Regions from separate parts of the Solibacillus ferritrahens genome, predicted to be linked through region 1. Evidence: predicted binding sites of a transcription regulator. Region 1 holds the regulator's gene; the other holds the start of a gene.
The links. The regulator CtsR, encoded in region 1, represses protease genes until heat stress. The targets are predictions, from matches to a motif close to ATGGTCAATAAAGGTCAAACA.
Positions count from the first base shown of each region.

Region 2: a site for CtsR is predicted at 2,142-2,162, ahead of clpP (ATP-dependent Clp endopeptidase proteolytic subunit ClpP). Genes of this name have one in related genera too.

Region 1 covers NZ_JAXCLE010000008.1:69,266-75,193, forward strand. The annotation lists gene SNE38_RS09735 (ATP-dependent Clp protease ATP-binding subunit) at 1-832, opposite strand, end outside; gene SNE38_RS09740 (protein arginine kinase) at 829-1,926, opposite strand; gene SNE38_RS09745 (UvrB/UvrC motif-containing protein) at 1,923-2,465, opposite strand; gene SNE38_RS09750 (CtsR family transcriptional regulator) at 2,478-2,942, opposite strand; gene SNE38_RS09755 (DUF4870 domain-containing protein) at 3,120-3,425, opposite strand; gene SNE38_RS09760 (acyltransferase) at 3,548-3,760, opposite strand; gene SNE38_RS09765 (globin-coupled sensor protein) at 3,928-5,241, shown strand; gene SNE38_RS09770 (acyl-CoA thioesterase) at 5,332-5,820, opposite strand; gene SNE38_RS09775 (aldehyde dehydrogenase family protein) at 5,887-5,928, opposite strand, start outside.
Region 2 covers NZ_JAXCLE010000001.1:308,799-314,726, reverse strand. The annotation lists gene whiA (DNA-binding protein WhiA) at 1-641, shown strand, start outside; gene SNE38_RS01615 (HPr family phosphocarrier protein) at 820-1,077, shown strand; gene clpP (ATP-dependent Clp endopeptidase proteolytic subunit ClpP) at 1,458-2,051, opposite strand; tRNA gene SNE38_RS01605 (tRNA-Arg) at 2,238-2,309, shown strand; gene SNE38_RS01600 (hypothetical protein) at 2,947-3,552, opposite strand; gene SNE38_RS01595 (basic amino acid ABC transporter substrate-binding protein) at 4,275-5,054, shown strand; gene SNE38_RS01590 (amino acid ABC transporter permease) at 5,085-5,786, shown strand; gene SNE38_RS01585 (amino acid ABC transporter ATP-binding protein) at 5,787-5,928, shown strand, end outside.

The DNA.
Region 1 (5,928 bases):
GAATGATATTGCCGGCTTGGCGAATCTCATCCATTACTTTTTTCAGACGGTCCTCAAATTCACCGCGGTATTTTGTACCTGCTACAACAGTACCCATATCAAGTGTCATAACACGTTTGTCACGAAGCGTTTCAGGTACTTCATTATTAATGATTTGCTGAGCCAAGCCTTCAGCAATGGCTGTTTTACCGACACCTGGCTCCCCGATTAGTACTGGGTTGTTTTTTGTACGGCGTGACAATACTTCCACGACACGTGTAATTTCTTTAGAGCGTCCGATTACAGGGTCAAGTGAACCTTCTCGTGCCACTGCTGTTAAATCACGCGCTAAACTATCCAATGTTGGTGTATTCACAGTTTGCGCCATATTTGACGTTCCACTAGTGTTGGCATCATTGTTTCCTAATAGTAATAAAACTTGTTGGCGTGCTTTATTAATACTTACACCCGTGTTAGCCAGTACGCGTGCTGCAACGCCTTCACCTTCACGAATTAATGCCAATAATATATGTTCTGTTCCTACATATGCATGACCTAGTTTGCGTGACTCATCCAACGACAGTTCGATTACTTTTTTAGCACGCGGTGTGTAATGAACGATAGGGCCAACTTCCTCCGTACCCTTTCCTACCAATTCCTCTATGCCTGTTTCGATCATCTGAGGGCTAATATTAATTGCTTCCAATGCTTTTGCAGCAATCCCGCCACCTTCACGAATTAAGCCAAGTAAAATATGTTCTGTTCCAATTTCTTTATGCTTAAGGCGAATTGCTTCTTCTTGAGCAAGTTGTAATACTTTTTGAGCACGTTGTGTGAATCGATTGAACATCATAAAAAATCCTCTCCTTTTTCCCCATTGTTTATAGCTTCATCTTGCTCATTTAACTTATCTTGTAAAAGCTTCGCACGATACATATCGCGCTCTGCTGGTTGCAACGTAGTACCAATATATTGCTGAATGAGTCCAGGTTGCATTAAAAGCATGCACTCATTTAATTTACGCTGTGAAATAGGTTCTAATAATCCTAAACTTACCCCAAGACGGACATTGGATAAACAGCTTGCGGCTTCCTCACTCGGTAAAATTTTTGCAAACTTCAATGTGCCAAGTGCACGACTTAAGCGGTCTTCTAAAATTGAAGGAGCACGCATCAATAAATTTTTCCGGGCAAGCTGTTCTTTTTGAATGACTTGCTCTACTACTTCTTGAAGCTCATGCAAAATTGTTTCTTCGGATTTCCCTAAAGTGATCTGATTAGAGATTTGATAAATATTACCTAAGTTTTCACTTCCTTCTCCATATATACCCCTCACTACCATTCCTAACCTTGTCATCATCTGAATCAGGGCATTCATTTGTTTAGTCATAGTAAGTGCTGGTAAATGAAGCATGACAGAGGCTCTAAGTCCCGTTCCAACATTGGTCGGACAACTTGTTAAGTAGCCATATCGGTCTTCATATGCATAGTTGATTGACTTACTCAAGTAGCGGTCAATCGTTCTAGCCTCCTTAAAGGCTTCTTTTAAGTTCATGCCTTGTGTCAGGCTCTGAATCCGAATATGGTCCTCTTCATTTACTAATATGCTAATGGATTCATCTTTTGTTAAAAAAAATGATCCTATTTTTTTTCTCCGTGCCAAGTTAGGGCTTATAAGATGCTTCTCTACTAGGATTTGACGCTGTAATACAGGCATATCTTTTATTTGGAAGTAGGAAAATTGATAAGGGTTTACATCTGTAGATAGTAGAACCTTCATCATTTTTTCTTCGACTACCTGTGCCTCTTCTTCTGTAAAACTTATTGGAAATCGAGTATTGGCAATATTACGAGCAAGTCGAATGCGTGTACTAATGACGATATCCGATTCGCTTTCATGTTGCATCCAGCTTGGACTAGCATTCGTTAGAAAATGCTCGATGTTCATGCGTTCCCCTCTCCTTCCTGTTTGATTTTATTTTCTAATTCACGTACTTCATCACGAATTGAAGCTGCATCCTCAAAGCGTTCCTCAGCAATCGCCTGATGTAATAATGTACGGAGTTCGTTAATTTGTTGTTCAACTTTTTCTTTTGATGGGGCATTTTTTTCGTACCCTACATGCTGTGTACCTGCTTGAATGCGTTCGAGCAGCTGTGGTAATTGTTCACTAAATGTTTCATAACACTGACCACATCCAAATTTTCCTTGCTTTAAAAATTGCCGGTACGTAAACCCACAAGAAGGACATGCTTTTGGATTGGTTGTCTGTTTCGTTGTGCTTTCTTTTTTAGCGTTCACTGGTACAAAATTGAACCAATTCGATATAAGCTGCTGAAGAGATGTTGGCTCTTCACTCACATCAAATTGAAATGGATGAAATTGTGTAGCACATACTTCACAATAATGACGTTCCACTTTTTGACCATTGTGAACTTGTGTTACCGTTACATTTGCATGACGCTGCTTACAATGCTCACATATCATATATTTACACCTCTACTTTTCAAAAGAAATCGTTTGTAGCATTGCATGCATAATACGTGCCCTTAACTGATCACGGAGTGGTAAACCTACCTGTAATGTGACACGATCTAGGGCCACTTTCATAATGCTTGCTTCACGCTCAGTAATAATATCCTCTTCCAACAATCGATAAATAATATGCTCTGCATTCGTCTGTGCAATGGCATTCCCTATTTGTGTTTCCATTTCATCTAATAAATTTTTCTTTGAGTGGATTGTTACTCGCAAAATCCGAATATAACCGCCACCTCCACGCTTACTCTCTACATAGTAGCCATGTTCGGTCGTGAAACGCGTATTGATGACGTAATTGATTTGGGAAGGAGCACAGGAAAATTGCTTCGCTAATTCATTGCGCTTTATCTCAATATGTCCCTGCCCATCTAATTCAATAACTTCCTTCAAATACCCTTCAATTATGTCAGATATATTCCTCATGCTGTTTTCACCTCTCATCAACTGACTTTGACTATCTTTGACTTAAATATACAATATTTATTTTTTGCAATGCAACTATTTGCTCTTACTTAGGTTTCCCCTAAATCGCAATAAAAAATCCCTATTTATGTAAAAAAACGGCCGAGTTTGTTTTATACAAACTCGACCGCTTTTATGTTAGACCCAACGACCAACAATCGGATAATTCCAGTCTTGGTCTGATAATGCTTTTATAATTCCGATTACCGGAGCAATCCAGAATATTAATACAAAGACAAATAAGAATGGTAAACCGATTAGCAGAATTGAAAAGATTCCTGCAATTGCAATTAAAATACCAAATACTACTTGGAATAGTAATGCTTGAATTGAAGTCCGTTTTACTTCAGATTCAGTACTTATTAAGAAAAATAGAATCGGTACTAGGAAAGGAGCAAAAAAGGCACTAGCATGAATAATAATTTTTGACCATTTTGATTCCATTTGTTATCAACCTCACTTTATATTGTTAGCTTATTTACGGATAATATTCACAAAAGTTTCATAGAGGGAATAAAAAAATCCCGATTTTTTTTATCGAGATTTCTACGAGAAGCGATTTCCCATTAATATGGTCCTCTATCATTCGGGTTATCCCCTTCTTGAGGAAATAAAAAATACGAAATTATTGCTGTTAAAATGGCAGCTCCTATGACAATCAATATTCGATCACGGTCGCCTACTTCTGCATAATTATTAACTAGCATAATATAAGAAGCAATTGCAACCCCTAATGATATTGGTATAACAAATTTTAAACGACCTTTATGAAATTTCATTTTTTCTACGCCCTTTAAATCTATTTTTGTTAATTTCTATCATACCTTGTTTAATTTTAAATTACAAATTCTTCAATAATAAGAATTTATACCGAAATAATACTGATAATCCCTGCAAAAAATAGTAAGATTGTAGTAGTAAAAAATTTAATGAGATGAGGAATAGTATGGGCATTCTATTTACAAAAGCAACTAAAGTTTCAAAAAAACCTTACTTTGACATAGCTAAATATTCTCAAGAAGTTTCTTTAGATGTTTCAAAGTATCCTGATTTAAGTAAACAGCTTCAATTATTAAAATTAACTAATGAAGATTTAGCCATTATAAAACAGCTGGAGCCCTTTGCTCAGGAAATTATTCCTAATATGGTAGAGCAATTCTATGAAGCAATTAGTTTAAGCACAGAACTTACTGATATTATAAATAATACAAGTAAAATAGACCGTTTAAAAGTCACTCTATCCAATCATTTAGAAAGTATTTTTAAAGGTTCGATTGATTCACATTACATAGAAGAGCGCCAGACAATTGCGCATGTGCATGTAAGAATTGGGTTAAAATCAAAATGGTATATCGCCTCGTTCCAATCATTAATCACGACATTTATTGAATTTATCGAAAAAGTCGATATGTCGAATTCCGAGATGGGCAAAGCCGTTAATGCTTTCTCGAAAATTATTAGCCTCGAACAGCAGCTTGTTATCGAAGCATACGAAAAAGAAGAACAGCGCATTCGTATGGAAAATATAGAATTGAAAATAAAACTAATTGACCGAATTCAAAATACCGCGCAGGAATTGTATAGCATTAGTGATGAAACAAATGATTCCTTACAGAAAATAGCCAGCCAATCTGAAGAAATCGCTTCTAATACAGAGCAAGGTTTGAATTTAGTAGCGGAGACAGAAGACAAATCAACAACTGGTACAACATATTTAGTGAGTCAAACTGCGATTATGTCGACGATTTTAGACCGAGTGGACACATTGGAAACTTCAATGGTCACACTTCGTCAATCCTCTCAAAAAATTGCTGACATTGTAGGGTTAGTAACAGGTATTGCTGACCAAACAAACTTACTAGCCTTAAATGCTTCTATTGAAGCAGCCCGTGCCGGGGAACATGGTAAAGGTTTTGCTGTCGTAGCTGATGAAGTAAGAAAACTTGCAGAAGAAACGAAAAAGGCTGTTCAAAATGTATCGCAATTAATTAAAGAAACCGAGCTCAATATTACACAAATGTCCCACTCTGTATCAAGTGTAGATGAGCAGGTGAAAATGAGTGTAGATACGCAAAAGAATTTAGCGGATTCCTTTACATCGATTACAGAAGCTGTATCAGGTATTAAAAAGAAATATGAAAATACAAATGAAGACATTCATACAATTTCTTCCGTTATTACAGGGTTAACACATACAACAAATCTTGTCTCAACTTCTTCTGATTCGTTGTTGCGTATAGTTCATGAACTAAATAATTAACATCCCGTTAGCTCCGGGAGAATAAGAAGAGGCAGTGTGCAAAATAAAATTTTACTGTGCACACTGCCTTTTTGCTTATTACTTAAGAATTTAAGCTCGGCGATTTTTTGATAAGACTCGCTTTTGCTTTCGATGTTCTTGGCGAATAGGACCTGTTTCAAATAAATGACGTTCAAAATCTGTTTCTGGCTCTACGCCTGGTACTTCTTTCGGATTGCCGTTTTCATCAATTGCAACCATTGTCACGAAAGATTCTGTCGTTAATTTTTTGGCTCCAGTTTTAACATTTCTCGAAACAACACGCACATACACTTCCATTGAAGTTCGCCCTGTCCCAGAAACAACTGCCTCCAGCTCTATCATATCCCCTGCATAAGCGGGTGAGACAAAATCTACGGAGTCAAATGATGCTGTAACGACCTCTCCCTGAGAATGTTTCATTGCTGCAATTGCTGCAATTTCATCAATATATGCTAATACTTTTCCCCCGAATATAGATTGATGATGATTTGTATCAGGAGGTAGCACTAATCGTGTTTGGATAGATTTTGAATAACTCATTGGTAAAGTTGTTTTCATAAATATCCTCCTTTCTAACTACACTCCATGTTACTATTCGATAGGGCAAAGTGCTAGTTTGAATTTTTAATATGTCAGCTTCATTGTTATAAATTTCAGCTCCGTCAT
Region 2 (5,928 bases), on a different contig from region 1:
AAATTGTATCGAATTCATTTGAATTTAATCATACGATTTCAAAAACTATTATTCCGAAAAACAGTGAGCGCCGTGCCTATTTACGTGGTGCATTTTTAGCAGGTGGTTCGGTCAATAACCCGGAGACTTCCTCTTATCATTTGGAAATCTATTCTTTATATAAGGAGCACGGGGAGGCGTTGGCACAGCTAATGAATCGCTATGATCTCAATGCAAAAACGATTGAACGAAAAAAAGGCTATGTCACTTATTTAAAAGAGGCAGAAAAAATTTCGGATTTTATGAATTTAGTTGGTGCCGTTCAGGCAATGCTGAAGTTTGAAGATGTACGAATCATAAGAGATATGCGAAACAGTGTGAATCGAATCGTAAACTGTGAAACTGCTAACCTGAATAAGACAATTGGTGCAGCACTGCGACAAGTTGAAAATATCCGCTATATTGATAATGCAATGGGACTTGATCAATTACCCGAAAAACTACGGGAAATTGCCCGTCTTCGAGTGGAATATCAGGATGTCACATTAAAAGAGCTTGGCGAGATGGTATCAACAGGCGTTGTAAGTAAATCGGGTGTTAATCATCGGTTACGTAAAATCGATGATATTGCGGAGGCCATTCGACGTGGGGAAAAGATTTAGCCACATTGATTGCGCGGGTTTTTTTTATAAACTAACGATTTAAGTCCATTTATGCTAAGGTATAGTTAATAATGGTGGCGATTTCATAAATACCGTAATCTATTATTGTTCTTTTCGAATAATTTCGATAAGATAAATAAAAGAAGCGATGAACGGTTGTGAAAGGGAGTATATCAAGATGATCGAAAAACAAGTAGAAGTAAAGCTGAAATCCGGCTTACAGGCAAGACAAGCTGCATTATTCGTACAAGAAGCAAATCGTTTTAAAGCAGATGTCTTTTTACAAAAGGATACGAAAAAAGTAAATGCAAAATCGATCATGGGAATTATGAGCTTAGCTGTGGCAAAAGGAACGGTTGTCACATTATGTGCTGATGGTCACGATGAAGAAAAAGCCATTAACGCTCTTCAGCTTTTAATCGAAAAAGCAAACTAACTTGAAAAGCACAGCCATTTCACAGGATGAAAAGGTTGTGCTTTATTTTTATATACAGAGTAGAGGAGCATAAAGCATTGTGCAAAGTGGCGAATATTTATTGAGGAGTGGCGAATATTCGATTGAAAGTGACGAATAAATGAAGCACAGTGGCGAATATTCAATTGAAAGTGGCGAATATGCTTACCTTTGTGGCGATTATTCTTATTAAATTGGATAATATAATTTTTGGAGTCACCAATTATAATACTTTTCAAAGTCACCAGAGCGAGTGGGGAATAAAAATATTCTATTGCATAGTTCCTAGCGGATAATTGAAATGAAATACACTAAAAACTAAAAAAGCACACAGGATAAACTCCTGCATGCTTCGTGCTGTATTATTTCTTTAATTGGTTACGCTCATAGATTTTGTCGATTAAGCCATAGTCTTTCGCTTGCTCGGCAGTCATGAAGTTATCACGATCTGTATCACGTGACAATGTTTCGAAAGATTGACCAGTGTTTTCAGCCATGATTCTATTCAGCTTTTCACGTAAGTGTAAAATACGTTTTGCTGCGATTTCGATTTCTGTTGCTTGACCTTGTGCGCCACCAAGTGGTTGGTGAATCATCACTTCTGCATTTGGTAATGCAATACGTTTACCTTTTGCACCAGCAGAAAGTAAGAAAGCACCCATTGATGCAGCCATACCGATACAAATAGTTGAAACATCCGGCTTGATGAAGTTCATCGTATCATAAATGGCCATACCTGATGTGATTGAACCACCTGGTGAGTTAATGTATAGGTAGATGTCTTTATCTGGATCTTCTGCTTCTAAAAATAGTAGCTGTGCAACGATTGAGTTTGATACGTTGTCATCGATTCCGCTACCTAATAAAATGATGCGGTCTTTTAATAAACGTGAATAAATGTCATATGCACGTTCCCCGCGATTTGTTTGTTCAATAACTGTAGGAATTAAGTTCATTGAATAATCCTCCCTTTGTTAAAGCTTTTTATTCGAATTCTTATGCTGAAAAATGGAAATCATTTCAGCTGTAAACCTATCATACACGTATTAGTCAGTTATGGTCAAATATAAACTCTGACTTTTGCTATTGAAAATATGGCGTACCATCTGTATAATGGGAAAAGTTGAACATATACTTATTTTGTCCTCGTGGTGTAATGGATAACACTTCAGATTCCGGTTCTGAGGCTGGGGGTTCGATTCCCTCCGAGGGCGTTTTTTTTTTTATTAATGAATAATTAAGTATTGGCATTCTATATTTAATAGGATGATATGCACTATTACTGCCATTATTTAACATTTATTTTTGGGCACTATACTATAAATTTCCGATTTCTGTATAAATTAAACGTACTTTTAAAATATATTTGAAATTTTTAAGTGAAATTTATAATTTAGACTTGAAATAAGTGTGGATAATTAGTAAATTATTAAAGGTTATGTTCAAGCAATACTATATTATAATGTCCCTATAGGACGCCATTTTACTGTTTTCATATACTTTTCTATACCAATTGTAGAAAAATAGCATAATAGTTAATTCTCTACAATGGAGGATGGATTTTTTGTTAGGATAAAAGGAATCACTGTACCGGTTCCTTTTATCCTTCATTCTCTTAAAAAAATAATACATTCTAAGACTACTTTCGGGAAATTTCCGCTAAGTAGTCTTTTTTTGTACTGCATAAAGAATTGCCCTGGATTATGGTTCATCACCATAAGTTGGTGATACCAAAATTGAAAAATTAAGATTTTCTAGCTAAGTCCGTTCTAAGAGAAGTAATTTTTACTGCACATTCGCTCCTGATTGTAGTCGAATTCGTGTACCTAATATGCTAGAACGTAATTAGATTCAAAAATGAAATGGAATTATTTGTTCAGTAATAAATCCAATTACAAATGAAAGGACAATAGTTATCACCATTTGTTTAGGATCTTTGTAAAAGATTATGCACAAGATAATATACATAATTAATTCTTCAATATAATTCAAGGAAATATAAAACAAACCCATCCCTAAAGATAGACTCAACATTAACCCCATAGGCAAGGCGGGTAAGCCAAAGTATAGTGGCTTCTTGTTTTTAGCCCCCCATACAATGATTCCAAGCACAGGAGAGGCAAGTGCTACGGTACCCCAAAGTATAAAATAACTTGTCGGGAAAAATCCGAATAAATAAGCTGAATAAATATAATAACTCACTAGCATTCCCATAAAAAATAGAAATGTATTAATAGCAGACCTGATAAATGTTCTACTATATGCAGCTATAAATGTTGCAATCAATACCCAGATGCCTAATCTTGTGAATAAATCCCCAAAATAACTTAGAACACCTAACCACCAACTCCCATCTACAATGGCGATTGTATCTAAATATTTGGATATTGCACCTAAGGATACTCCTAAGAAAATACACACGATATAGTCTGGTATTTTATTTTTTATCTTCATCATATCCTCCAAAAAATGTTTACAAAACCAGGACAAATTTAATAAACCTTTAAAAGTCGCACAATCTGATTGAATTGCGTAATGAGAAAAATAGAGGAATGAATTTCCGTTATTTCTAAAATAACATAAAAAATAGTGAAAATAAGGGAAGGGATTTCCGTTATTGACCTAAAAAACATGAAATTCCAGGATTTTATTTAAAATAACGGTAAAACGTTCCCTTATTTATTCAAAAACAAGCTACATCATTCAAATAACGGTAAAATCTCCCGTTATTTTAGAAGGGCAATGAAAAACTTATTTTTTTATGGCGATTTATTTTTTAAAACAAAAATAAGGCACTTTCTATCTATCAATGCGTTTTGCCCACTCGAAGTTGGTCGGACGCTTTAGCGCTGTCTTGCCGTAGCCCACTAATCAATTAAGTGAAATTTTATTAGAAAGGCAATCACATGTTATGGTGATGAACCTAAATTTCTAAAAAAAGAGGAAATAAAATACAGTGCCCATAGTACATAGAAGGTTTGAAAATAATAATGATATATTAATTTAATGAATAAATATTAAAAGATATGCAGATTTCTTATCATTTTTGTTATAAAAATTCATCATACTGCAATAATAATCATTTTTTTAAAAATTAAATGTTGTATATTAATTGGGGAATTAATATAATTGAACAAGATATTAATTAAAAAACTTAAAAATCCAGGAGGATATTCATAATGAACGCTAGAAAATTATTTAAATGGGCAGCTCCTTTGGCAGCAGCTTCAATGATATTAACAGCATGTGGTGCAGATGAAAAAACATCTACAGGGGATAAAGAATATACAAAAATCGTAGCCGGTACGGAAGCGACATACGCTCCTTTTGAGTATTTAGATGATAAAGGGAATGTAGTAGGCTTAGATGCTGATATTTTAGCTGCCATTGGTGAAGAGATGGGCATTGAAACAGAAATTAAAAATGTAGGTTGGGACTCAATGATGAGCCAAGTGACAAACGGTGAAATTGATATGGGTGCAGCAGCAATTACGATTACAGATGAACGTAAACAATCATATGACTTCACAGATCCGTATTATGAAGCAACATTGTTAATCGTGACAAAAGAAGGTTCGACAATTGCCTCTTTGGAAGATATTAAAGACAAAAAGATTTCAGTACAGCTTAATACGACAGGTCATAAGGCAGCTCAGGACCTACAAGGAATCGCAAGCTCAAACATTTTAGCGTATGAAAACTTTTCAATTGCACTGACAGAAGTATTAACAGGTGCATCAGATGCAGCAATCGGGGATAATGCTGTCATTTTGGAATACTTAGAAAACAATCCTGATTCAGGTTTAAAAGCAATCGAAGACGATTCATTTGAAAAGGATTACTTTGGTTTCATGGTGAAAAAAGGTAATACAGAGTTGTTAAATATTTTAAATGAAGGTCTGCAAAAGATTAAAGCTAATGGCAAGTTAGCTGAAATTACAGGTACAGAAATCGAATAAGCAATATTTTAATTTATTGGAGGGTTTCAGATGGAGTTTTTTGATTTTTTCCGTTGGGAAATTATCTGGAACTACCGTGAGCTATATGCAAAAGGACTTTGGGCGACTATTGTTTTAACAGCATGTGGTTATATTGGTGGTATCATTTTCGGTCTGCTTTTAGGGTTAGGCCAAGTTTCGAAAAAAAAATTGATTTATTGGCCGGCTAAAATTTATGTAGACGTATTCCGTGGTACACCATTGCTAGTGCAATTATTATTAATTCACTTAGCTGTTATTCCAACTATTTTTGGTTCATCACAAGGTTGGTGGGTATCGGGTATCGTTGGATTAATTTTAAATAGCGCGGCATACAATGCGGAAATTTTCCGTGCAGGGATTCAATCAATAGACAAAGGGCAAATGGAAGCAGCAAGGTCTTTAGGTTTAACACACTCTCAGGCGATGCGTAAAGTCATTTTACCTCAAGCATTCCGTCGTATGATTCCACCATTGGGGAATGAATTTATTGCATTATTGAAAGATTCATCTCTTGTAACGGTTATTGCCGGTGCAGAAATATTATACGTGAGTAAAGTCGTTGCCGGAACGTATCAGCGTTTCTGGGAGCCATATTTATTTGCAGCGTTCTTATATCTTGTATTAACATACGCCGTAACGAAGCTCGTTGCATTTATCGAAAAACGGGTCGATATCAATTACAACCCACGTAAGAAAAAGGAGCGGGCGTAAATGATTAAAGTAGAAAACTTACACAAGCATTTTGGCAAGCTCGAAGTGTTAAAGGGAATTGATTATGAAGTGCAGGAAAAAGAAGTAGTCTGTGTTATTGGACCTTCTGGATCGGGTAAGTCGACATTTCTCCGATGCATGA